One region of the Arthrobacter sp. ZBG10 genome, then DNA from elsewhere that is predicted to be linked to it. Evidence: riboswitches for the same ligand, from Rfam matches in the RefSeq annotation. Region 1 holds a riboswitch; each other region holds the start of a gene.

Region 1 (7,477 bases):
GGTCCGTCAGCGGCGCGTCCGAGTCCCACGTGATGTGGATGATGCCGTAGCTGAGATCGGGGTTGTGGGTCACGATGTCGTGAACCACGGCGGAGACCCCGCCTTTGAGGAAGGGATAGGTGGACTCCATCACGATGGCAACATCCACGTCCTCATAAACGGGCTTGGCGGCTGTTGCCGGCTCGATGGCCGCCGCCGGAGACAAGGTCCGTGGCTTCTTCTTGCCGCTTCTCGCGATCGAGTACATGGTGTTCCCCTTAGCATTTTGGAAGTCAGTCGTGGCGTTGCTGGGTAAAACGGGTCCTTGCCGGGTGATGGGCTGGTTACCAGGTAGTGGCGTGGCGCCAGAAAAGCGTGTATTCCGGTTGGCTCCAGTGACGCTTGTAGAGCGTCCAGGCGATGCCGATGAGGACAAAGTCCACAGCGCCCAACAGCAGGTAGCCGCCGGCCGCACCGGTGAGTGGGCCCAGCAGTCCGCCGGCGGCGAAGGCAAGGACGCAGACCGCCAGGTGGACGGCTCCAATGATCTGGGGGGTGGTCTTCTCGCCGATGAAGTCCAGTTCGTAGCTGAGCAGTGTCAGGACCATAAAGGCCCAGGAAGCCAGGGTGGCGGCCACCGCCAGCAGGGACTGCTGCGGATCAACCCCGGACATCACCAGGGACACTGAAAGTGCCAGCAGCGCTGCGATGGCGCCCGTGAGCAACACGGAGCGGTCAACGACACGGCTCAACCGGCGCGAGCTCCCCTTCAAAGCGCTGATGGGAGCCGCTTCAATGTCCCGGTGCAGGCCGTTGAGGGCACTGTCCACGCCAGGCGCAAGGTGGACAAAGTAGTAGTTGTAGGCAACGACAGCGGGCAGCATCGCTGCGAACACGGCGACGACGTTGAAGTCGCCTTTGGTGACCAGGAAGAGTGCAAACTTGTCAGCCCAAAGCACGGCTCCCATGAGGAGTCCGCGGACAAGGTCGAGGCCGAACACCCGCGTGCCGAGCCGCTGGGTAAATCCCAGCTGCCGCAGGCCGGAGCGCATGGCCAGGAGCTGCGTTGCCGTGCCCACCAGGGGCGGAAGCCACCACACTGTGGGGGCGATAAAAAGCGCGGCGGCGTAACCGGACCACGCCGCTGCCCACAGGCCCCGGCGGTTTGCCACGTTGGCCAGTACCAGGGACTGCACAAAGAGAAGGTGCAGGACGCAGAGCACCACATAGTCGAGCATCACGGTGGCGGACCACCCTGAGGCCAACCACATGGGAACGGCGAATACGGCAACCAGCGGCAGTGACTGGACGAACATCATGGGCCAGTAACGGCAGAATTTCCGGGTGATGGCTTCGAGGTTCCGCTCGGCCATCAGATCGCCGAGGACCCGGTAGATGGGAAGGCATGCCGCCTGGGCCATCCAGGGCACGGTGATGGAGGATGCCAGCACCACGAGCGTCAGGGGCACCCCATCCACGTCAACGGCAGCCATTGTGGGGCTGACCAACGGGTAGACAACGTTGAGCAAAAGAACGGGTGAAAGGTACAGCAGGAGCGCAGAGCCCAACCTTTCAGTCGAGGCAACTGCCCCGCTGTTGGGACCGGCAATGCCTGGCTTGATGATCAGGGCGAGAGCCAGCAGGAACGGGACCGCTGCTGCGGCAAGAACGGGAAAACCGGCGGAGCCGGGAAAAAGCTGCACGGTTGCGGGCACAAGTGCGGACAGCGCCAGTCCCACCACAACGATCAACGACATCTGGCGGGTGTAGGAATCGTGAAATAAGGACTTCAAGATGATCTGGTTCTTTCCTCTGGATCAAGCCCCTGCCCTCGAGCTGCGGGCATGGAAAAGCCCACCGGTCTCTCTCGTCAGCGATTGAGGCGCGGCAGGCGCGATGGGCACTCATGTTGGTGTTGGGTCGGTTGTGCAGGAGAAGGGGAGTCGACGGCGGACTGGGGGGCCGGCCCGGTCTCAGAGGCAGGCTTCCGCCGCCGACTCCGGCTGGTACCGGCCCCACTTGGAAGGCCGGAAATCTACAAATCTAATTCCACGCAAAACTTCACGGAAAAACCCGAGTAGGCAGTACTCTATTTTTTTCCAATGCACTACTTGGTTTCTTGGCAGCGCCGCTGGAATGACCCAACCCAGCGGCCTCCGCTGGTAAACCATTGCGTCCGGTTCGGGCAACAAGAAACATTCAATCAACCACTCCTCAGAAACTACTTTGAGAAAGATCAAGATCTGATCAATGCTCGAAAAGATTCTCAGGAATTCCTCAGTATTATCCAAGGCCAGTTGCTGAGGACCTGTTCGCCCACGTCAGTAGCTGATGGCCTGCTGTTTGCCGCGCCGTGACGCTGTTCACAAATGGCCGACGCGCATTATCGTCGACCCCATTCACAACCCTGGGTAATGTGATGCGGATCGCACGCCGTAAGCTTTTGTCCGTATCAAATGCCGGCACCCTGCCGGGCCTGGAAATTGACGGAGAATATCATCAAAGATACCCCTGGAGTCCGCATCAAAAAGGGACCTGATCCCAAGGCTGGTGTTTGCCTGAATTTCCCACTGAGCCATCCGCGGGGTTGGCGGTGCCGAATCCACAGGTAATGCATAAAGCCCGGGCCGGCTGTGCGTGCCGGGACAGTTACTACATGGAAGGAAGCAGTTGTGGAGCGCGGTGTAGCAGTAGTGATCGAAGACGACAACGACGTAAGGGCTGCGCTTGCTGCGATTTTCCGGCAGGCAGGGTTCGCCGTGCACCAGGCGTCATCGGGTGCTGAAGGACTGGACCAGGTACGGACGCACAACCCTGACATCGTGACCCTTGACATCGGCCTGCCGGACTTTGATGGGCTTGAAGCGTCCCGGCGCATCAGGACCTTCAGTGACGCTTACGTGGTGATCATCAGTGGGCGTGCAGACGAGGCGGATGCGTTGCTTGGCTTTGAGGCGGGCGCTGACGATTACATCGTCAAACCCTTCCGTGCCCGGGAACTTCGGGCCCGCATCAAGGCGATGCTCCGCAGGCCGCGGGCCTCCAGCCCGGGTGGGGCGGGCAGCAGCCAAGGGGGCGCCGCTGCGGGTTCCGGTGACGGGACTTTCACGCGGGAGGCGACGTATGACAGTTTCGACTACGTCCACAAGGGCCTGGCTTTGCACGAGGGAACCCGGCAGGCTGCCGTGGACGGCGTACCCGTCGCCCTGACGCGGAGCCAGTTCGACATCCTCCTGGTGCTGATGAAAAAGCGGCGGACCATCCAGGCGAAGGCCGACCTGGTGCGCTACCTTCGCCATGACAGCTACGACGGCTCCTTTGTGGGCGCCACGGAGGAACGCGCGGTGGAGGTCCACGTCAGCAACCTCCGTAAACGTCTCGGGGAAAACCCCAGGAAGCCGCGGTGGGTGGAGACGGTGCACGGTGTGGGCTACCGCCTCACGCCGCCGGTGCCGCGCCGGCAGGGCAGGCAACAGGACTGAATGCTGAACCCGCCGCTTTTCAGCTGCCCTGGGCCGGGCTGAGGACTTCGCGCAGGGCTTCGACCACCAGGTTGTGGTCCTGGACCTGCGGGAGGCCGGACACCGTGACGGTGGCGACGGCCCCAACGCCGGCCACGTACAAGGGGAATGACCCGCCGTGGGCTGCGTAGCGGGACTGGTCGAACCAGGCGTTGTCCTCGATCCGGCCGCCGTTCCGCCGGCCCCGAAGGCCCACCAGCAGGGACGGCACCTCGTAGCGGGCCGCTGTGGCCTTCTTCGCCCGGATCCATTGCTCGTTGTCCGGAGTGGCGCCGGGAAGCGCCACGTGGAAGAGCACCTGCTCACTCCTGGAAATATCAATGGCAATGGGCAGGCTCCGCTCCTTTCCCAGCTCCACCAACAGCAACCCGAGGTTCAGGGCGTCATCCAGCGAAAAGCCGGGAAACTGCAGTTCCCTGGTCTCGGCTTCGATCCTGGCAATGAAGGCCTCCAGCGAACCCTCAGGCTGGGCATCGGCGGAGTCCGGATCGAAGTCGGTCACAAGCGGTGAATTGGCGGTCATGGCCCACAATCTACCCCGCCCAGGTGTAAACTGGGCAGGCCCAACAGGGCAGCTTTAACCAACCACTGAAACATTCAACGACAGGGGAGCGCAGCCGTCGGGCGTCACTGGCATTTGCCAGGATCCGCAGGTGGGCGCTGAGAGTGCGGACAGCCGCAGACCCTCGAACCTGATCCGGTTAGTACCGGCGCAAGGGAGTCGAGTTCTCGAAGTGCGCGGAAAATGGCGGCAGCAACCGCCACCCGTGTCCACTTTCCCCTCCTGTTACCCAGGAGGACCACCATGAGCACTGCAGCAATCAAGAAGACCACCAGCAGGTCCTGGCGCGTCGTGGACATCGTCGTCGCGGCCCTGATCGCGATCGCCGGCGGCATCATTTTCTGGGCCTGGTCCCAGGGTGCCGCGGCCGTTTCCGCGCCGATGAACGCCGTCTATCCGCCCCTGACCGGCCTCCTGGCCGGCGGCTGGATGATCCCGGCCGTCCTGGGCATGCTGATCATCCGGAAACCAGGTGCCGCGCTTTTCTGCGAAACCATCGCCGCGACGGGTGAGCTGTTTATGGGCTCGCAGTACGGCGCGTCGGTGCTGTTTTCCGGGTTCGTCCAGGGCCTGGGCGCCGAGATCATTTTCGCCATCTTCGTCTACCGGAAGTTCAACCTTCCTGTCTCCCTGCTGGCCGGCGCGGGTGCCGGACTCTTCTGCGGCCTGAACGATTCGTTCGCGCCGTGGGGCTGGAACATTGCCTATTCGGGCGGCGACAAACTCGCCTACATCGTCTTCACCGCCATCTCCGGCGCAGTCATCGCCGGCGCCCTCTCCTGGATCGCCACCCGCGGCCTGGCCAGGACCGGCGTGCTGGCTTCCTTCGCCTCCCGGAAGGCCGCATCGGAGCCTGCCTTCTCCTGATGCCTGCACCTTCCCAGCACGGCAGCCCGGCGGTCCGGCCCGCAGCGGTCAGTGCCCACGGGTGGGGCTGGCGCCATGCCGGCCGTACCAGGCCCGCCGTCCACGCCCTTGACCTGGATATCCGGCCCGGCGAGCGGGTCCTCCTTTTGGGCCCCTCCGGAGCCGGTAAGTCCACGCTGCTCCACGCCCTCGCAGGGGTGCTGGGGGATGCGGACGACGACGGCGAAGCGGCGGAGTCGGACGAGTCCGGTTCGCTGCTGGTGGACGGCGCCCCGCCCAGGTCCCGGCGCGGGCGCGCCGGCCTGATGCAGCAGGACCCGGAAACGCAGGTGGTCCTTTCCCGGGTGGGCGACGACGTTGCTTTCGGCGCCGAAAACCTTGCGGTGCCCCGCGACGACATCTGGACCCGTGTGCACGAGGCGCTGGCCGACGTCGGGCTTTCCCACCTTTCGCTGGACCACCCGACGTCGGCCCTCTCCGGCGGGCAGAAGCAGCGCCTGGCGCTGGCGGGAATCCTTGCCATGCGGCCCGGCCTGATCCTGCTGGATGAGCCAACGGCGAACCTGGACCCGGCCGGGGTGCTGGAGGTCCGCGACGCCGTGGCCAGGTGCCTCGACAAAACGGGGGCCACCCTGGTGGTGGTGGAGCACCGCGTGGGCGTGTGGAAGGACCTGGTGGACCGGATTGTGGTGCTCCAACCGGGATCAGCGTCGGACCCGGCCGTGCTCCTGGACGGGCCACCGGATACCGTGCTGGAAGGCGCCAGGGAGATGCTGAAAACCGCCGGTGTCTGGGTCCCGGGGTATGCCCCCGCCACGCGCCACCGCACGGCGGGATCCCCGGCCGACGGCGACCTGCTCCTGGCCGCGGACAATCTGGCGGTGTCCCGTGAACGGCCCCGCCGCAGCAGGTTCCGCAAAATTCCGCCGGTTCCCGTCCAGGAAGGGATCGCCGCGCAGGTAATTTCCGGGCAGGCGCTGGCCATCACGGGTCCCAACGGTGCCGGAAAATCCACCTTCGCCCTGACGCTGGGCGGATTACTGGCTCCGGTGACCGGGACCGTCGAGGCCGCTGCCACTCTTGGCCAGGGCGCCGGACCGGATCCCTACCGCTGGAAGGCCGAGCAGTTAATCGAGCGGATCGGCACGGTGTTCCAGGAGCCTGAACATCAGTTCGTCACCGGCCGGGTGCTGGACGAACTGCAGTTCGGTCCCAGACACTTGGGCCATGGCGCGGAACGGGTGGATGAGCTGCTGGAAAGGCTTCGGCTGACCGGTTTGGTGGACGCGAATCCCTACACACTCTCAGGTGGCGAGAAGCGGCGGCTTTCCGTGGCCACCGTCCTGGCCGCGAGTCCCAGGGTCCTGATCCTGGACGAGCCCACGTTCGGGCAGGACGCCAACACCTGGGCCGAGCTGGCATCGTTCCTCAACGAACTCCTGGACACCGGCACCGCCGTGGTCTCGGTGACGCATGATGCCGAATTCACTGCCGCCCTGGGCGGGGCCGAGCTGCGACTGTCAGCTCCGGAGCGGGTGGCGCCATGAGGCAGGAGCTGAACCTTTCCGGCGGAACCGCCGTGCTGGCCCGCGCCAACCCGCTGAGCAAATTTGCCGCCGTTTTCCTGGTCACGCTGGTTTTGGCGTTGTCCATCGACTGGGTTTCCGCGTCCGTTGCGCTCGCCTGCGAACTGCTGCTGTTCCCTCTCGCGGGGCTCACGCTGACGCTGCTGTGGCAGCGTGGCTGGCCGTTGATCCTGGCGGCGGCCGTCGGCGGCTGGAGTACCTCCATCCTGGCAGCGGACAGCGGAAGGACGCTGATCGACGTCGGGATCTGGACCATGAGCGAGGGCTCGCTGGAAACCGGCGCCGGATTCCTGCTCCGCGGCCTGGCCATCGCCCTTCCCGCCGTGCTGCTGATGAGCTGTACCGATCCCACTGACCTGGCCGACGCGCTGGCCCAGAAGGCCCGGCTGCCGCACCGGTTTGTCCTGGGGACGCTCGCGGCAATGCGGCTCGTGGGGCTGATGGCGGAGGAATGGCAGACCATCGGGATGGCGCGCCGGGCCCGCGGCGTGGGTTCGCGCGGCAGTGTGGGCCAGCGGATCAAGGCCACGCTGGGCCAAAGCTTCGGCCTCCTGGTGCAGGCGATCCGGCGGGCCTCCAGGCTCGCCGTGACCATGGAAGCGAGGGGTTTCGGCGGCGGCGAACGGACCTGGGCCCGTGAGTCCACCTTTAGCGCGCTCGATGTGTGGGTGGTTGCCGGTGGTGCCCTGATCTCCGGCCTTGCCGTCACTGCTGCCGTGTCGGCCGGAACGTGGAACATGGTGTGGCTGGGGCAATAGGTCCTCATCCTGTTGGCAAAACCATTGATCTTCCCGAAACACACTGATAGTTTCGGGAAATCGGTTTCTCAACAAAGGTGGATACCCAATGGCGCGTAAAAACATCCGTGGAACCCGGAAGATTATTGCAGTGGCAACAGCCCTAAGCCTTTTGGGCTTCGCCGTTGCCTGCTCCACTGATTCGTCCGGCGAATCAGGCTCAGG
Region 2 (7,477 bases), on a different contig from region 1:
GGATTCATCAGCGACGTCAGCCGTGGAGTGCAGGCCAAAGCATCCTGACCGGCCGCCGGCAGAAGCTGCCTAGCTTCCTGCCGGCATCACCGGCTCCGGCAGGTAAACCTTTCCGCCGGAAGCCAGGAACTCGTTGCTTTTTTCCCGCATGCCGGTGGCCATCTCCGCCAGCGCGGCCTGCGCTTCCGCGGAGCCGTATTCGTCCCGGATGTCCTGGCTGATCCGCATGGAGCAGAACTTGGGCCCGCACATGGAGCAGAAATGCGCTGTTTTGGCCGGTTCCGCGGGCAGGGTCTCGTCGTGGAAGGCCTCCGCCGTGACGGGGTCCAGTGACAGGGCGAACTGGTCCCGCCACCGGAACTCGAACCGTGCCTTGGACAGGGCATCGTCGCGTTCATGCGCTCCCGGGTGGCCTTTCGCCAGGTCAGCGGCGTGTGCGGCGATCTTGTAAGTGATCACGCCCGTTTTGACGTCATCCCGGTTGGGCAGGCCCAGATGCTCCTTCGGTGTGACGTAGCAGAGCATGGCCGTGCCGTACCGGGCGATCTCCGTGGCGCCGATCGCTGAAGTGATGTGGTCATAACCCGGAGCGACATCCGTGACCAGCGGTCCCAGGGTGTAGAAGGGGGCGCCCTTGCACAGCTCCTGCTGGCGTTCCACGTTCTCCCGCACCAGGTGGAAGGGCACGTGGCCCGGGCCTTCAACCATCACCTGCACGTCGTATTCCCAGGCCCGCTGGGTGAGCTCGGCCAGCGTGTCCAGTTCGGCGAACTGGGCGGCGTCGTTGGCGTCGGCAGTGGCACCCGGCCGGAGGCCGTCACCGAGGGAAAACGCGACGTCGTACCGCGCGAATATTTCGCACAGCTCGTCAAAGTGCGTGTAGAGGAAGTTCTCCTGGTGGTGCGCAAGGCACCAGCCGGCCATGATGGAACCACCGCGGGACACGATGCCGGTGACGCGGTTGGCGGTGAGCGGCACGTAGCGGAGCAGGACGCCGGCATGCACCGTCATGTAGTCCACGCCCTGCTCGCATTGCTCAATCACCGTGTCCCGGAAGATCTCCCAGGTCAGGGCGTTGGCTTCGCCGTTGACCTTCTCCAACGCCTGGTAGATGGGCACGGTCCCGATCGGGACCGGGGAGTTCCTGATGATCCACTCCCTCGTGGTGTGGATGTCATCGCCGGTGGACAGGTCCATCACGGTGTCGGCGCCCCACTGGGTGGCCCACTGGAGTTTGTCCACCTCATCGGCGATCGAGCTGGTCACCGCGGAATTGCCGATATTGGCATTGATTTTCACCAGGAACGCCTTGCCGATGATCATCGGCTCGGACTCGGGGTGGTTGATGTTGTTCGGGAGGATGGCGCGGCCGGCGGCGAGTTCGCTGCGCACCAGTTCAACGTCGCAATTTTCGCGCAGGGCCACAAACCGCATTTCCCGGGTGACGATGCCGTTCCGGGCATAATGCATCTGCGTGACGTTCCGCCCGCCGACGGCGCGGCGGGGCACCGGATGCGCACCCTTCCACTCCGCGGAAGCCGCTCCGCGGCGCACCGCGGACCGGCCGTCGTCGAGCAGGTTCCGTTCCCTGCCGCCGTACTCCTCTGTGTCCCCGCGTGCCGCGATCCACTCCGTCCGGAACGGCGCCAGGCCCAGGACCGGATCACTTCCAGGGCCCGCAGTCCGGTAGGTCCGGAACGGGGAGTTTGCGGTACCTCCGGGGGAGGGCTCCAGCGCAATTTCCGTCACCGGAACCCTGATCCCGGCGGCCTGGTCTTCGAGGTAGGCCAGCGAGTGCGAGGCCAACGAACGGGTCTCCGCCCCCGTGCCGTCCCCGGTAGCAGGCAGATTTTGGGCAGGGTTGAACGGTGTTTTGGATGTATTCAAGGAATACTCACTTCCTTCGCCGGCATTACCCGGACAGGTTCGACGGTCGCAGGCTGCGTCAGCCCGATCTCAGCCCCTGCAGGGGCACCCGTGTGGTCACCAAGAAGCTACCACAAGCCCCGACCGGGGGTTGTGTCACACTGCGGTGCTAGCCTGCATGCGTGACCACTAGCCCACATAAGGCCCAGGACGGGCCGCCACAAAAACCGTTTCCGGGCCCCCGGCGGCCGTCCGCTTTTCAAGGTGCGCGACAGTGACCCAGGTACTGGAGTTCAGCGGCCCGGTCCTCACCGGACCGGATACCGTGCGGCACGGCATGTGGTCGGTCGATGGCGTGCTGACGTTCAACCGGCCGCGGCAGGCACCCGGGAAAACCCTCGACGGGTGGGTCCTTCCCGGTTTTGTGGACGCGCACTGCCATCTGGGCCTGGGGCCGGGTGGCGCCGTGGGCCGGGAAGAAGCAGAGCAGCAGGCCCGCACGGACCGGGACGCCGGCACCCTCCTGGTCAGGGATGCGGGCGCACCGCTGGATACCCGCTGGCTGCAGTCAGGACGGGAGTTCCCGGTGCTTATCCGGGCCGGCAGGCACGTGGCCCGCACGCGGCGGTACCTGCGGGGATTCGCCGAGGAAGTGGAGCCGGCTGACCTGGTCCAGGCGGTGCGGAAGCAGGCGCGCGACGGCGACGGCTGGGTCAAGCTTGTGGGCGACTGGATTGACCGGGATGCCGGTGACCTCGCACCCTCCTTTCCTGCCGCCGTCGTCCGTGACGCCATCGCGGCGGCGCACGACGAAGGCGCCCGCGTTACCGCCCACTGTTTTGCAGCGGACACCCTGGACCAGATGCTGGACGGCGGCATCGACTGCATCGAACACGCCACCGGGCTGCAGCCACGGCACCTGCCGCGTTTCGCTGAACAGGGGGTACCCATCGTGCCCACCCTCATCAACATCGCCACCTTTCCTGACATCGCGGCCAGGGCGGAAGCGAAGTTCCCGCGCTACGCCGCACATATGCGCTCACTGTGGGAGCGGCGGGCGGAGCGGGTGCTGGAAGCCTTCGAGTCCGGGGTGCGGATTTTCGCGGGCACCGACGCCGGCAGCGTTATCCGGCACGGCCGGATCACGGACGAGATCCTTGCCCTGCATGGAGCCGGCCTGCCCATGGCCGCAGCACTCGATGCGGCCTGCTGGGCGGCCCGGGACTGGCTGGAAGCGGAAGGCATCCGCGAAGGGGAGCGGGCCGACGTCGTCCTGTGCGCAGGGGACCCGCGCCTCAACCCTCTGGACATCACCCGGCTTTCGCACGTGGTGCTTGGCGGGGAGTTGATTCGCTGAAGCCCTCGCACCTCGCTTGGAATAAATTGAAGCTTCAAGTAATTTTATGAGTGAAGGCCCCCGCACCGAGGGCCCAGCACCAGGAGCACCCAATGACCGCAGCAGCCAGCAGCAGTGACCTTCTTCCCGCCGACCTCACCATGGGCACCGTGATGCTCAAGGTAGGCGACATGAAGGTCATGACCGATTACTACCAGCGCGCGCTCGGCCTGGAGGTGGTGGCCGAGCAGGACGGTGGACTGTACCTGGGCCGGCTGCAGAAGCCGCTGGTTCACCTTGCCCCAGCCCCCGGCCTGAACCTGCCCGGCCGGGGAGAGGCGGGACTCTTCCACACCGCCCTGCTCTTCGAGGACCAGTCGGCGCTGGCCGCGACGGTTGCCTCCGCCGCCCGGTTTGAGCCCCGGTACTTCACCGGCAGCGCCGACCACCTGGTCAGTGAGGCCTTCTACTTCAATGACCCCGAGGGCAACGGCATTGAGCTGTACTGGGACCGGCCGCGGAGCAACTGGTCCTGGAACGGCACCGATGTGGTGATGGACAGCCTGGCCCTTCCCCCGCAGCGCTACCTGGATACGCACCTCACCGAGGAATCCGTGGCAGGCCAGCAGGCCACCGGCGCCGGAGTGGGCCACGTCCACCTCCAGGTGGGCGATGTGCAGTCCGCCCATGACTTCTACGTCGGTGTCCTCGGCTTCGAAAAGACCGCCGGCTGGCACGGCCAGGCGCTCTTTGTCTCCGCCGGCCGCTACCACCACCACATGGCCATGAACGTCTGGAACAGCCGCGGCGCAGGACCCCGCAAGGACACCCTGGGCCTCGGTGAGGTACTGATCCAGGTACCGGCCGGGGACGACGTCGGATCCCTCGCCGACCGCCTCAAGGCGGCCGGCATCGCCGCCCACCACACCGGCGCCGAACTGCGCTTCGAGGATCCGTGGAAGAACAGCATTCGCGTCGCCGCAGCCTGAAGCCCGTGGCGGTGGCCGTGCACTAGGCTGAAACCGAAGGGCCGGGGCTGCGGTACCGCCGCGCCGGGAGGCCGCACCGTCAACGAAAACGAGGGACATTTCCATGGGCTTCACCGAGATCTTCGTGGCCACCCATGACGCAGCGCTGAAACATGCCGGCGTCCTGGATGCAGGCAGCAGCGCACCGGCCGCGAAGGCGGTGCGGATCACGGGAATCAGCGACTTCGAAGTGGAACAGCTCGGTGACCTCGCCGGCACAGCCGTCCACGCCGGCGGTGCCGACTACGAACTGACTATGGTGGACGTTTCCAGCGACTCGCTGCTGGCGGTCCCGCCCGCCATGGTCCGGGCGCTGGCAGACCTGCTCACCTACGAAACCGAGGGTGACGGCGAGGTCCTCGACGACGTTTCCGGGCAGTGGGCCGCCCAGGACGACATGCCGTTCGACGCCGCGAAGGCCAAGGAATACGTGCAGCAGGTCGCCGAACTCGCCGGCTCTGTGGACGACTCCGAGCGCACCGGCCTTTACGTCTGGTCCGCCTGAGCCTTCCGCCGCGGTTCCCCCGGCCTGAGGTCGGGGTGTCAAGTCGAAATCCGGACGCTGATCTGGCACAATGGACAGGTACTCGATCCGCGTGGCCCCTCTCTCCGCGTCCGGATCCTGTCCTTTGAACCTTCAAGTATGGCCCGCCCCACGGGTGCAGAACGATTGCTTCGCCCCTTTTCTGAAACAGGAGTGACCACAAAAGTGGCCGTAAAGATTCGCCTTAAGCGCTTTGGCAAAATGCGCGCACCGTACTACCGCATCGTCGTCGCCGATTCACGCACCAAGCGTGATGGCCGCGCCATCGAAGAAATCGGCAAGTACCACCCCACCGAAGAGCCCTCATACATCGAGGTTGACTCCGAACGTGCACAGTACTGGCTCTCCGTCGGCGCCCAGCCGTCCGAGCAGGTTGCCGCCATCCTGAAGATCACCGGTGACTGGCAGAAGTACAAGGGCCTGCCGGGCCAGGAAGGCACCCTGAAGACGAAAGCTCCCAAGGAAGCCTTTGTTGCCCCGGAGAAGAAGTCCGTGATCATCCCGGAAGCCATCACCAAGAAGGCAGCCAAGTCTGACGCAGCCGAGGCGCCGGCCGAAGCAGAGACCACCGAGGCTGAGTAGATTGCTGGCAGACGCGCTCGAACACCTGGTCCGCGGAATCGTTGATTCCCCGGACGACGTCAAGGTCAGCTCCAAGAACAACCGCCGCGGGGACACCCTCGAGGTGCGGGTTCATCAGGAAGACCTCGGCCGGGTGATCGGCCGTCAAGGCCGCACGGCACGCGCCCTGCGCACCGTTGTGGCTGCCTTGGCCGGTGGCGAGCCGGTACGGGTCGACGTCGTCGATACCGACCGCCGCCGCTGAACGCCACGCAATTTCAGCTTTACCTCCGGCCCCTCCACCCCTGGTGGAGGGGCCGGAGTGCTTTGACCCCACATCCAGTATTTCAATCCCGAACAGAGGAACACATGCAGCTCCAGGTGGCGCGTATCGGCAAACCCCACGGCATCCGCGGGGAAGTCACGGTCCAGGTCCTGACGGATGTTCCCGGCGACCGCTTTGCCCCCGGCACCGAGTTCGTGGTTGAACCGGCCTCCGCCGGCCCGCTGACGGTTATCAGCGCACGCTGGAACAAGGACATCCTCCTGCTGGCCTTCGACGAGGTGGCCGACCGGAACCAGGCGGAAACCCTGCGGGGCGCCAAACTGTTCATCGAAACGGAGGAACTCGACGACGATGACGACGACGAGGGCTGGTACGAGCACGAACTCGTCGGGCTCGAGGCCCGGGTTGCCGGTCGCGTGGTCGGAAAAATCGCCGCGCTGAACACCATGCCGGTCCAGGACCTCCTGATGGTCACCACCCCCGACGGAACCGAAATCCTCGTTCCTTTTGTGGAGCAGATCGTGCCCGAGGTCAACGTCGCCGGCGGCTACATCGTCATCACCCCGCCGGACGGACTTTTCGAAGTCAACACGGACGACGCCGGCGCCCCCGAAGGCCCGGAAGGCACCGCCTAGATGCGCGTCGACGTCGTCAGCATCTTTCCCGACTACCTGGCGCCCCTTGAACTGTCGCTGATCGGCAAGGCGCGCCAGGACGGGCTGCTGGACCTGGTGGTCCACGACCTCCGGACCTTCACCACCGACAAGCACCGTTCCGTGGACGACACGCCCTACGGCGGCGGCGCCGGAATGGTGATGAAGCCTGAGCCGTGGGCCGAGGCGCTGGCCGCGGTCGCGGGAATGCACCCCCAGGACGGTGGGAAGCCGGTCCTGATCGTCCCCTCGCCTGCCGGCGAGCGGTTCACGCAGGCGCTGGCTTATGAACTGGCCGAGGAAAAGCACCTCGCTTTTGCGTGCGGGCGCTATGAGGGCATCGACGAGCGGGTCATTGAATGGGCCCATGAGCACTTCACTGTCCGGCCCGTCAGCCTGGGTGACTACGTCCTCAACGGCGGCGAGGTAGCGGTCCTGGCCATGGTGGAGGCCATTGGCCGGCTGCTTCCCGGGGTGGTGGGAAATCCGGAATCGCTCGTGGAGGAGTCCCACTCAGACGGGCTGTTGGAGTACCCCGTCTACACCAAGCCGTCCGTGTGGCGCGACCGTGAGGTCCCTGCGGTCCTGCTGAGCGGCAACCACGGCAAAATTGCGCAGTGGCGGCGCCACGAGCAGTACCGCCGGACGGCCGCCCGCCGCCCGGACCTGATGGACTCATTCGTTGCCGTCAACCTGCCGCGGGCGGACCGGAACGAGCTGTACAACCTGGGCTACGAGGTTGTGGACGGCGCCCTGGTGCGCCGCCCGGACGCGCAGCGGGACTGAACCTTCCGCGTCCTGGCCGGGTTGATTGGCTGTAAGCGCCGCGCTGTGGCAAAATTAGTCCTTGTGTCTGCTGGGTCCGCGCCTGCTACAGGGGGAGCGTTACCAACAGCCAAGACAACCGGCCCCTTCAATCAGTGACGGGGGCAGGACACTTACCTTTCGGCCGTGATTTCCGGTGCGCGTCAGCGCCCGGGCCTGGCGGCCGTGACCCAAAGTGAATGACCTGTGGCGTTCACCAGGAGTGCAATCATGCATATTCTCGATTCCGTAGATGCAGCTTCGCTGCGCACCGATGTTCCCGCGTTCCGCGCAGGCGACAACCTCAAGGTGCACGTGAACATCATCGAAGGCAAGAACTCCCGTGTCCAGGTATTCCAGGGCTTCGTCCTGGGCCGCCAGGGTGACGGCGTCCGCGAG
Region 3 (7,477 bases), on a different contig from region 1:
CCGCGACGCCATTGAGCGGCACCTGGTTGTCTCGAGGAGAGCAACGGGTTTTCAGAACATCCCGCCGGCCTCCACGGGCTGCCGCACCCCAACGCCGGTGCGAACCTGGAGGTATCCACTTGACTTCTGTCAACGCCCGCGGGTTTTGACAATATATGCCCCAATGGGTGCCGGATGTGGCGGTACGTCAGGGGCAGGAGTTGCCACATATGGAAAATGAACAGGTTTCAGCCGTTACTGAAGATGCTGCGGCAGGCGAAGCCGCCACAGCGCCGAAGAAAGCAACCCGGACCCGCCGCAAGGTTGCCCCCAAGGCCGCGGCAGACACCGCCGACGCCGGCACTGCAGGAGCCGAAGAAGGTGCCACAACGGCCGCCCCGGGTTCCGACACGCCGGCCGCAGCGGAAACCAAGGCTCCGGTCCGCCGGACCCGCGCCCGCAAGAAGCCCGAGGCAGCCGAGCCGCTGCCGGCCTTCGCCGAGGACGCCGCCCCGCTGGCAGACATCCCCGCAGCCGCCGCAGCTGAGCCGGCGCCTGCCGCGACGGAGGCGGAACCGGAAACCAAGCCGGTGCGCCGCCGCCGGGTAGCCACCCGGAAGACTTCCGCACCAGCCACCGAGCCGGCCGCGCCGGCCCCGGCCACCGAATCCGTCGCCCCGCCGGCAGCAGCCCCGGCCATCGCGGAGCCGGTTGTGGCGGAGCCCGTCCTTGCGGAGCCCACCCTCGAGGCTCCCGAGGTCACCGAAGAAGCCCTGAACGCGCACGTCTCGGCCGGGCCGGTTCCGGCAGCCGACGCACAGGCTCCCGACGAAACGCCCCTCAGCACCCCTCTCGAAGCCCCCGCTGCGCAGGGCTCCGACGATTCCGCCACGGCCTCGCTGTCCGCCTTCGGTTCCCTGTTTATGGAGCCCGGCGCCGGTTCCTCCGTTCTTTTCCAGGCCCCGGACCTCACCACGGTGGTGCGCCCCGCTGCTGCCGTTGAAGAGCCGGATGAGGACGACGCCGAGGACGGCGACCAGGACGATTCCGCCAGCCGCCGCCGGCGCCGCAGCCGCGGCCGCCGGGGACGCAGCCGCCTGGACCGCGACGCCACCGACACCGGCGACGGTGACGATGCCGGCTCCGATGAGCAGGACGAAGACGATTCCGACGCGGCCGGCCAGCTGGACGACGGCGTGACCTCCCGCCGTCGCCGGCGCCGCCGCCGCGGCGACCAGGACCTGGAACTGACCGGAGGCGGCGATGACGACCCGCCCAACACGGTGACCCGCGTCCGCGCCCCCCGTGCAGCCAGCGAGCCCGTGGTCAACAACCGGGTGACGAGCGTTAAGGGCTCCACCCGCCTGGAGGCCAAGAAGCAGCGCCGCCGCGAATCCCGCGACACCGGCCGCCGCCGTACCGTGATCACGGAGGCTGAGTTCCTGGCCCGCCGTGAATCGGTGGACCGTCAGATGATCGTCCGCCAGCGCGACGACAGAATCCAGATCGCGGTCCTCGAGGACGGTGTCCTGGCCGAGCACTTTGTGTCCAAGACCCAGCAGGATTCCCTGATCGGCAACGTCTACCTGGGCAAGGTCCAGAACGTCCTGCCCTCCATGGAAGCCGCTTTTGTGGACATCGGCCGCGGCCGCAATGCCGTCCTGTACGCCGGCGAGGTCAACTGGGACGCCGTCAACCTTGAAGGCAAGCAGCGCCGCATCGAGAACGCCCTCAAGTCCGGCGACACCGTCCTGGTCCAGGTGACCAAGGACCCCGTGGGCCACAAGGGTGCCCGCCTCACCAGCCAGATCTCCCTGCCGGGCCGTTACCTGGTGTACGTGCCCGGCGGTTCCATGACCGGTATCTCCCGCAAGCTGCCCGACGTCGAACGCAACCGCCTCAAGCGGATCCTTAAGGACCGACTGCCGGAGCACGCCGGTGTCATCGTCCGCACCGCAGCCGAAGGTGCCTCCGAGGAGGAGCTGACGCACGACATCAACCGGCTGCGCGCCCAGTGGGAAGGCATCGAAAGCCAGTCCACCTCCACCAAGATCCTCGCCCCGGAACTGCTGTACGGCGAACCGGACCTCACCATCAAGGTGGTCCGCGACGTTTTCAACGAGGACTTCTCCAAGCTGATCGTCTCCGGCGAGGAAGCCTGGGACACCATCGAGGCGTACGTGACCTACGTTGCCCCGGACCTGGTGGGCCGGTTGGAAAAGTGGACCAAGGACCAGGACATCTTCGCTGCCTGGCGCATCGACGAGCAGATCCACAAGGCCCTGGAGCGCAAGGTTTTCCTGCCCTCCGGCGGTTCCCTGGTGATCGACCGCACCGAAGCCATGACCGTGGTGGACGTCAACACCGGCAAGTTCACCGGCAGCGGCGGCAACCTCGAAGAGACCGTCACGAAGAACAACCTGGAAGCTGCCGAGGAAGTGGTCCGCCAGCTCCGGCTCCGTGACATCGGCGGCATCATCGTCATCGACTTCATCGACATGGTCCTGGAATCCAACCGTGACCTGGTGCTGCGCCGCATGGTGGAATGCCTGGGCCGGGACCGGACCAAGCACCAAGTGGCCGAAGTGACCTCGCTGGGCCTGGTCCAGATGACCCGCAAACGCATGGGCACCGGGCTCCTGGAAGTCTTCGGCGAGCAGTGCGAGGCCTGCGCCGGGCGCGGTGTGGTCACCCACGACGACCCGGTGGAGCACCGCCGCGCCACGATTGTGGCAGCCGAGCACCACGTCCAGCGCGCCGACACCCGGCAGGAACACCGTCCCAACGATTTCCGCAGCCCGGAGCCCCGCCCCGAACGCGTTGACAACAACCAGCAGGGCACACGCCCGGAGCGCAAGCGCCGCCGCGGCCGTGGCGGCCAGCAACCCGAGCTGGCGCCGGCAGCCCCGGTCCAGGCGCACACCGTGCACCCGGAACCCGTGGACCCGGAGCGGCACGCCAAGGCTGAAGCCACCCGGCTGGCCCTGGCGAACATCGCAGCAGCCGCGCACGCCGCGCACCTGCACGACGACGAAATCGCCGCCGCCAGGCAGGTACCTGCCACGCCCGTGGACGCCGGTTCGCACGACGCCGACGCTCCCGCACGCCCCGGGGCGGTGCTGACCTTCGGGGGAGAGGAAGTTGTCCTTCCGTTTGTTGAGCACGCCGGTGACCAGCAGTCGCAGCCGGCGCTCACGCTGGACCGCCTGGCCGAAGCCTTCGCGCACCTCGGCGAACCGGTGACGGCACCTGCAGCTGCTCCCGCAGCGGTAGCACCCGTTGCAGCTGCGCCGGATGCAGTCCCCGTTGCTGCGCCCGCCGCAGCCCCGGAAAAGGACTACTCGGACCACACGCTGGAGCAGTCAACGCAGCGCCGGCCGCGCCGCAACCGCAGTGCCAGCCGTGCCCAGGGCGCAGCCAACGAAACCTCGGTGCAGCAGCACCAGAGTGCGCCGTCGGCTACCCCTGCGCACACCCATTCCGCAAAGGCGCCGGAGCCCGCGGCGGCTGCCGCCGCCAAGGCACCGGCCGCTGCACCCATCATCCTGGGTGTGGGCGTTCCGGCGTCGGAGCTCTAGGCACCAGGGGCACTGCCCCACCTGCATCGGAGGCCGGGAACCGCACATCAGTGCCGGTTCCGGGCCTCCGGCGTTTTAAGACAGGCAGCGACTTTCCCGCACCGGTGGTGGAACAGCTAGGCTGGGGACCGACACGGGGTGCCGCGCACAGGGCCGGCTGAGATCCACACCCGTTGAACCTGTCCGGTTAGCACCGGCGAAGGGATGTCTCTTGTCTTCGACCCTTACTGCGCCTGGCGCAGCCACACCTGATGCTGCCACCACGCCTGCTGCGGACACCTCGGAAGCCATTCGCCGGGACATTCCCCGGGTGCTCTCCATCGCCGGTTCCGACCCGTCCGGTGGGGCAGGGGTGCAGGCGGACCTTAAAAGCATCGCCGCGCACGGTGGCTATGGAATGGCCGCCATTACGGCCCTCACGGCGCAAAACACCCTGGGGGTGCAGGCTGTCCACATCCCGCCGGCGGACCTCCTGGCCCGGCAGCTTGAAGCTGTCAGCTCGGACATCACCATCGACGCCGTCAAAATCGGCATGCTGGGCGATGCTGACTCCATCCGCACCGTCCGCACCTGGCTCGAGGAGGTGCGGCCCGCCGTTGTGGTCCTTGATCCCGTTATGGTGGCCACCAGCGGCGACAGGCTGCTGCAGGCTCCGGCGGAGACAGCGCTGCGGGAACTGCTGCCGCTGGCGCACCTGATCACCCCCAACCTGGCCGAACTTGCTGTCCTGGTGGACGGCGACGTCCAACAGACCTGGGCGGGGGCACTGGACCAGGGAAGGCTCCTGGCCCTCGCCACCGGGGCCACCATCCTGGTCAAAGGCGGCCACCTGCAGGGCCCGGGCTGCCCTGACGCGCTGGTGAACACGGCGGGCCTGCTTGGCCCCGAGGTGGTGGAAGTGCCGGGCGCGAGGGTGGATACCCGGAACAGCCACGGCACCGGGTGCTCGCTGTCCTCTGCCATGGCCACGGTGCAGGCGCGGCTGGGGGACTGGGAAGCCGCGCTGCGCGAAGTGAAGCCGTGGCTGGCCGGTGCCCTTTCGGCGTCGGACCGGCTGGGTGTCGGCGCCGGCAACGGACCGGTCCACCACTTCCACCACCTCACGGCCGTCCCGGCGCCCGGCCGGTTCGAGGCGCTGCTGTGGAAGGAAGCTGCCGCGGACCTGGCAGCCATCTACGAACTGCCGTTCATCCAGGGTCTGGTCTCCGGCACGCTCCCGGAGCGTGAGTTCGCTTACTACCTCTCCCAGGATGCCCTGTACCTTAACGGCTACTCGCGGGTCCTGGCCCGCGCCAGCGCCTTGGCACCCACCGAAGCCGAACAGCTGTTCTGGGCGGGCTCCGCGCAGCAATGCCTTGAGGTCGAGTCGGAGCTGCACCGGACCTGGCTGGCGTCGCGGACCACCCAGCCGGACCTTGGCCCCGTCACCAAGTCCTACGTCGACCACCTGGCCGCGGCCTCGGCGTCGGGCGGTTACGCGGTGCTGGCCGCCGCGGTCCTGCCGTGCTTCTGGCTCTACGCGGAAGTCGGCCGGACGCTCCATGCACAGTTCGTCGCGGCGGGGGAGCCGGCGGGGCACCCCTACGCGGCCTGGCTGCGGACGTACGCCGACGAGGACTTTGCTGCGGCAACCAGGCGGGCGGTCGGCATTGTTGATGAAGCCGCCCGCAACTCCTCCGAAGCCGGGCGGGCAGCCATGGTGGACGCCTTCCGGCACTCCTGCCGGCTTGAAGTGGAATTCTTCGACGCGCCGCGGCTGCACTCCTGAACGCGGGCCGGCTCCGGTACCGGTACTATGGTGGGGCACGGTACCGCGCCGGTACATGCCTGTGGTTGCTATCACAGGCGACCCGCCGCTGCCAGCCTCATTTGCAGCCGACGACGGAATTAGCGTATTCTTGATCTTCGGTGCTTACGCCAACACTTGGGTTATGACCCCACGGCGTTGAGGCACAGCGAGAAACCAGCCATTTACGAGTTGGATTCCGCACGCAAATTTAGTAATAAACGTCGAGAGAAGTGAGTTCCCAAGTGGTGTACGCGATTGTCCGCGCAGGCGGCCGGCAAGAGAAGGTTTCCGTTGGAGACTTCGTTACCCTGAACCGCGTCGCCGGTGGAGCTGGCAGCACCATTGAGCTGCCCGCGCTGCTCCTGGTGGATGGTGACAAGATCACCACCGCTGCTGCTGACCTGGCCAAGGTGACCGTAACGGCTGAGATCCTTCAGGACCTCCGTGGTCCGAAGATTGTCATCCAGAAGTTCAAGAACAAGACCGGGTACAAGAAGCGCCAGGGTCACCGTCAGGAACTGACCAAGGTCAAGATCACTGGCATCAAGTAACCACCCGGTTACCGTTTCGGTTTTTCAGCAGATTCCCCAGAATTTAGAGGCAGGCATTTCAGATGGCACATAAAAAGGGCGCGAGCTCCACTCGCAACGGCCGTGATTCAAACGCTCAGTACCTGGGCGTCAAGCGCTTCGGTGGCCAGGTTGTTTCGGCCGGCGAGATCATCGTCCGCCAGCGCGGCACCCACTTCCACCCGGGTGCCGGCGTAGGCCGCGGCGGCGACGACACCTTGTTCGCGCTGACCCCGGGAGCCGTTGAATTCGGCACCCGCCGCGGTCGTCGCGTCGTCAACATCGTTGCTGCTGCAGCTGCAGAGTAACACCAAGTTCTGAAGCGGTGGAGCGGGCCTGATGGTCCGCTCCACTGTTCTTTTAACCGCATTACAATCGTTTTGGCGCCCACAGGCTGCCAGGAAACAGCACTGAGGAGATCCACGTGGCCAGCTTTGTAGACCGGGTAGTACTGCACGTATCCGGCGGTACCGGCGGCCACGGGTGTGTTTCCGTCCACCGCGAGAAGTTCAAGCCCCTGGGCGGGCCCGACGGCGGCAACGGCGGCGACGGCGGCAACGTCATCCTCCGCGTCGACCACCAGACCACGACGCTGCTGGACTACCACCACGCACCGCACCGGCACGCCACCAACGGTGGACCCGGCATGGGCGACTGGCGCGGCGGCAAAAACGGCGAAACCCTGATCCTCCCCGTTCCCGACGGCACCGTGGTCAAGTCCAAGGACGGCACCGTCCTGGCCGACCTCGTTGGCGAAGGAACCGAATACGTTGCCGCCGCAGGCGGCCTGGGCGGCCTGGGCAACGCAGCCCTGTCCTCCCAGAAACGCCGCGCACCGGGCTTCGCCCTGCTCGGCATTGAAGGCGAATCCAGCGACGTTGTCCTGGAACTGAAATCCATTGCCGATATCGCCTTGGTGGGCTTCCCGTCCGCCGGCAAGTCCAGCCTCATCGCCGCGATGTCAGCCGCCCGGCCCAAGATCGCCGACTACCCGTTCACCACCCTGATCCCCAACCTCGGTGTGGTCCAGGCCGGCGAAGTCCGCTTCACCATCGCCGACGTTCCCGGCCTGATCGAAGGCGCGTCCGAAGGCAAGGGCCTTGGCCACCACTTCCTGCGCCACGTGGAGCGTTGCGCTGCCCTGGTGCACGTCCTGGACTGCGGCACCCTCGAATCGGACCGCGACCCGCTCTCCGACCTCGCCGTCATCGAAGCCGAGCTCGAAAAGTACGCTGTGGACATGAGCTACGCCGGCCAGGACGGCGAAGTTGTGCCCCTGAACCACCGTCCCCGGCTGGTGGCACTGAACAAGGTGGACCTCCCCGACGGCAAGGACATGGCCGAATTCGTCCGCCCCGAGCTGGAATCCCGCGGCTACCGCGTCTTCGAAATCTCCGCCACGAGCCACGAGGGCCTGCGCCAGCTGGGCTTCGCCATGGCTGAGATCGTCAAGGCCGCCCGCGACTCGCTGGCCGCTGCACCGCCCAAGGTGCAGCCGCCCGTGCTCCGCCCCCGGGCCGTCAACGAATCCGGCTTCAAGATCCGTCGGGAGGAAAAGGCCC

The links. Region 1 has a riboswitch for thiamine pyrophosphate ahead of ACU18_RS13415 (ECF transporter S component). Riboswitches for the same ligand answer to the same signal wherever they lie in the genome.
Region 2: linked by a shared signal. The riboswitch ahead of thiC (phosphomethylpyrimidine synthase ThiC) and the one ahead of ACU18_RS13415 (ECF transporter S component) in region 1 are both predicted to bind thiamine pyrophosphate.
Region 3: linked by a shared signal. The riboswitch ahead of thiD (bifunctional hydroxymethylpyrimidine kinase/phosphomethylpyrimidine kinase) and the one ahead of ACU18_RS13415 (ECF transporter S component) in region 1 are both predicted to bind thiamine pyrophosphate.

Annotation. Positions count from the first base shown of each region.
Region 1 is NZ_LFQH01000053.1:6,040-13,516, forward strand. It holds gene pelF (GT4 family glycosyltransferase PelF) at 1-247, opposite strand, end outside; gene ACU18_RS13400 (hypothetical protein) at 324-1,772, opposite strand; gene ACU18_RS13405 (response regulator transcription factor) at 2,652-3,461, shown strand; gene ACU18_RS13410 (heme-degrading domain-containing protein) at 3,481-4,023, opposite strand; TPP riboswitch at 4,096-4,237, shown strand; gene ACU18_RS13415 (ECF transporter S component) at 4,306-4,929, shown strand; gene ACU18_RS13420 (ABC transporter ATP-binding protein) at 4,929-6,476, shown strand; gene ACU18_RS13425 (energy-coupling factor transporter transmembrane component T family protein) at 6,473-7,273, shown strand; gene ACU18_RS13430 (ABC transporter substrate-binding protein) at 7,362-7,477, shown strand, end outside.
Region 2 is NZ_LFQH01000067.1:8,907-16,383, forward strand. It holds gene ACU18_RS15815 (alpha/beta fold hydrolase) at 1-48, shown strand, start outside; gene thiC (phosphomethylpyrimidine synthase ThiC) at 70-1,887, opposite strand; TPP riboswitch at 1,882-1,989, opposite strand; gene ACU18_RS15825 (amidohydrolase family protein) at 2,141-3,223, shown strand; gene ACU18_RS15830 (VOC family protein) at 3,316-4,191, shown strand; gene ACU18_RS15835 (hypothetical protein) at 4,295-4,735, shown strand; gene rpsP (30S ribosomal protein S16) at 4,940-5,356, shown strand; gene ACU18_RS15845 (RNA-binding protein) at 5,358-5,600, shown strand; gene rimM (ribosome maturation factor RimM) at 5,705-6,256, shown strand; gene trmD (tRNA (guanosine(37)-N1)-methyltransferase TrmD) at 6,257-7,060, shown strand; gene rplS (50S ribosomal protein L19) at 7,310-7,477, shown strand, end outside.
Region 3 is NZ_LFQH01000059.1:6,446-13,922, reverse strand. It holds gene ACU18_RS14570 (Rne/Rng family ribonuclease) at 210-3,557, shown strand; TPP riboswitch at 3,682-3,779, shown strand; gene thiD (bifunctional hydroxymethylpyrimidine kinase/phosphomethylpyrimidine kinase) at 3,847-5,325, shown strand; gene rplU (50S ribosomal protein L21) at 5,589-5,897, shown strand; gene rpmA (50S ribosomal protein L27) at 5,960-6,223, shown strand; gene obgE (GTPase ObgE) at 6,340-7,477, shown strand, end outside.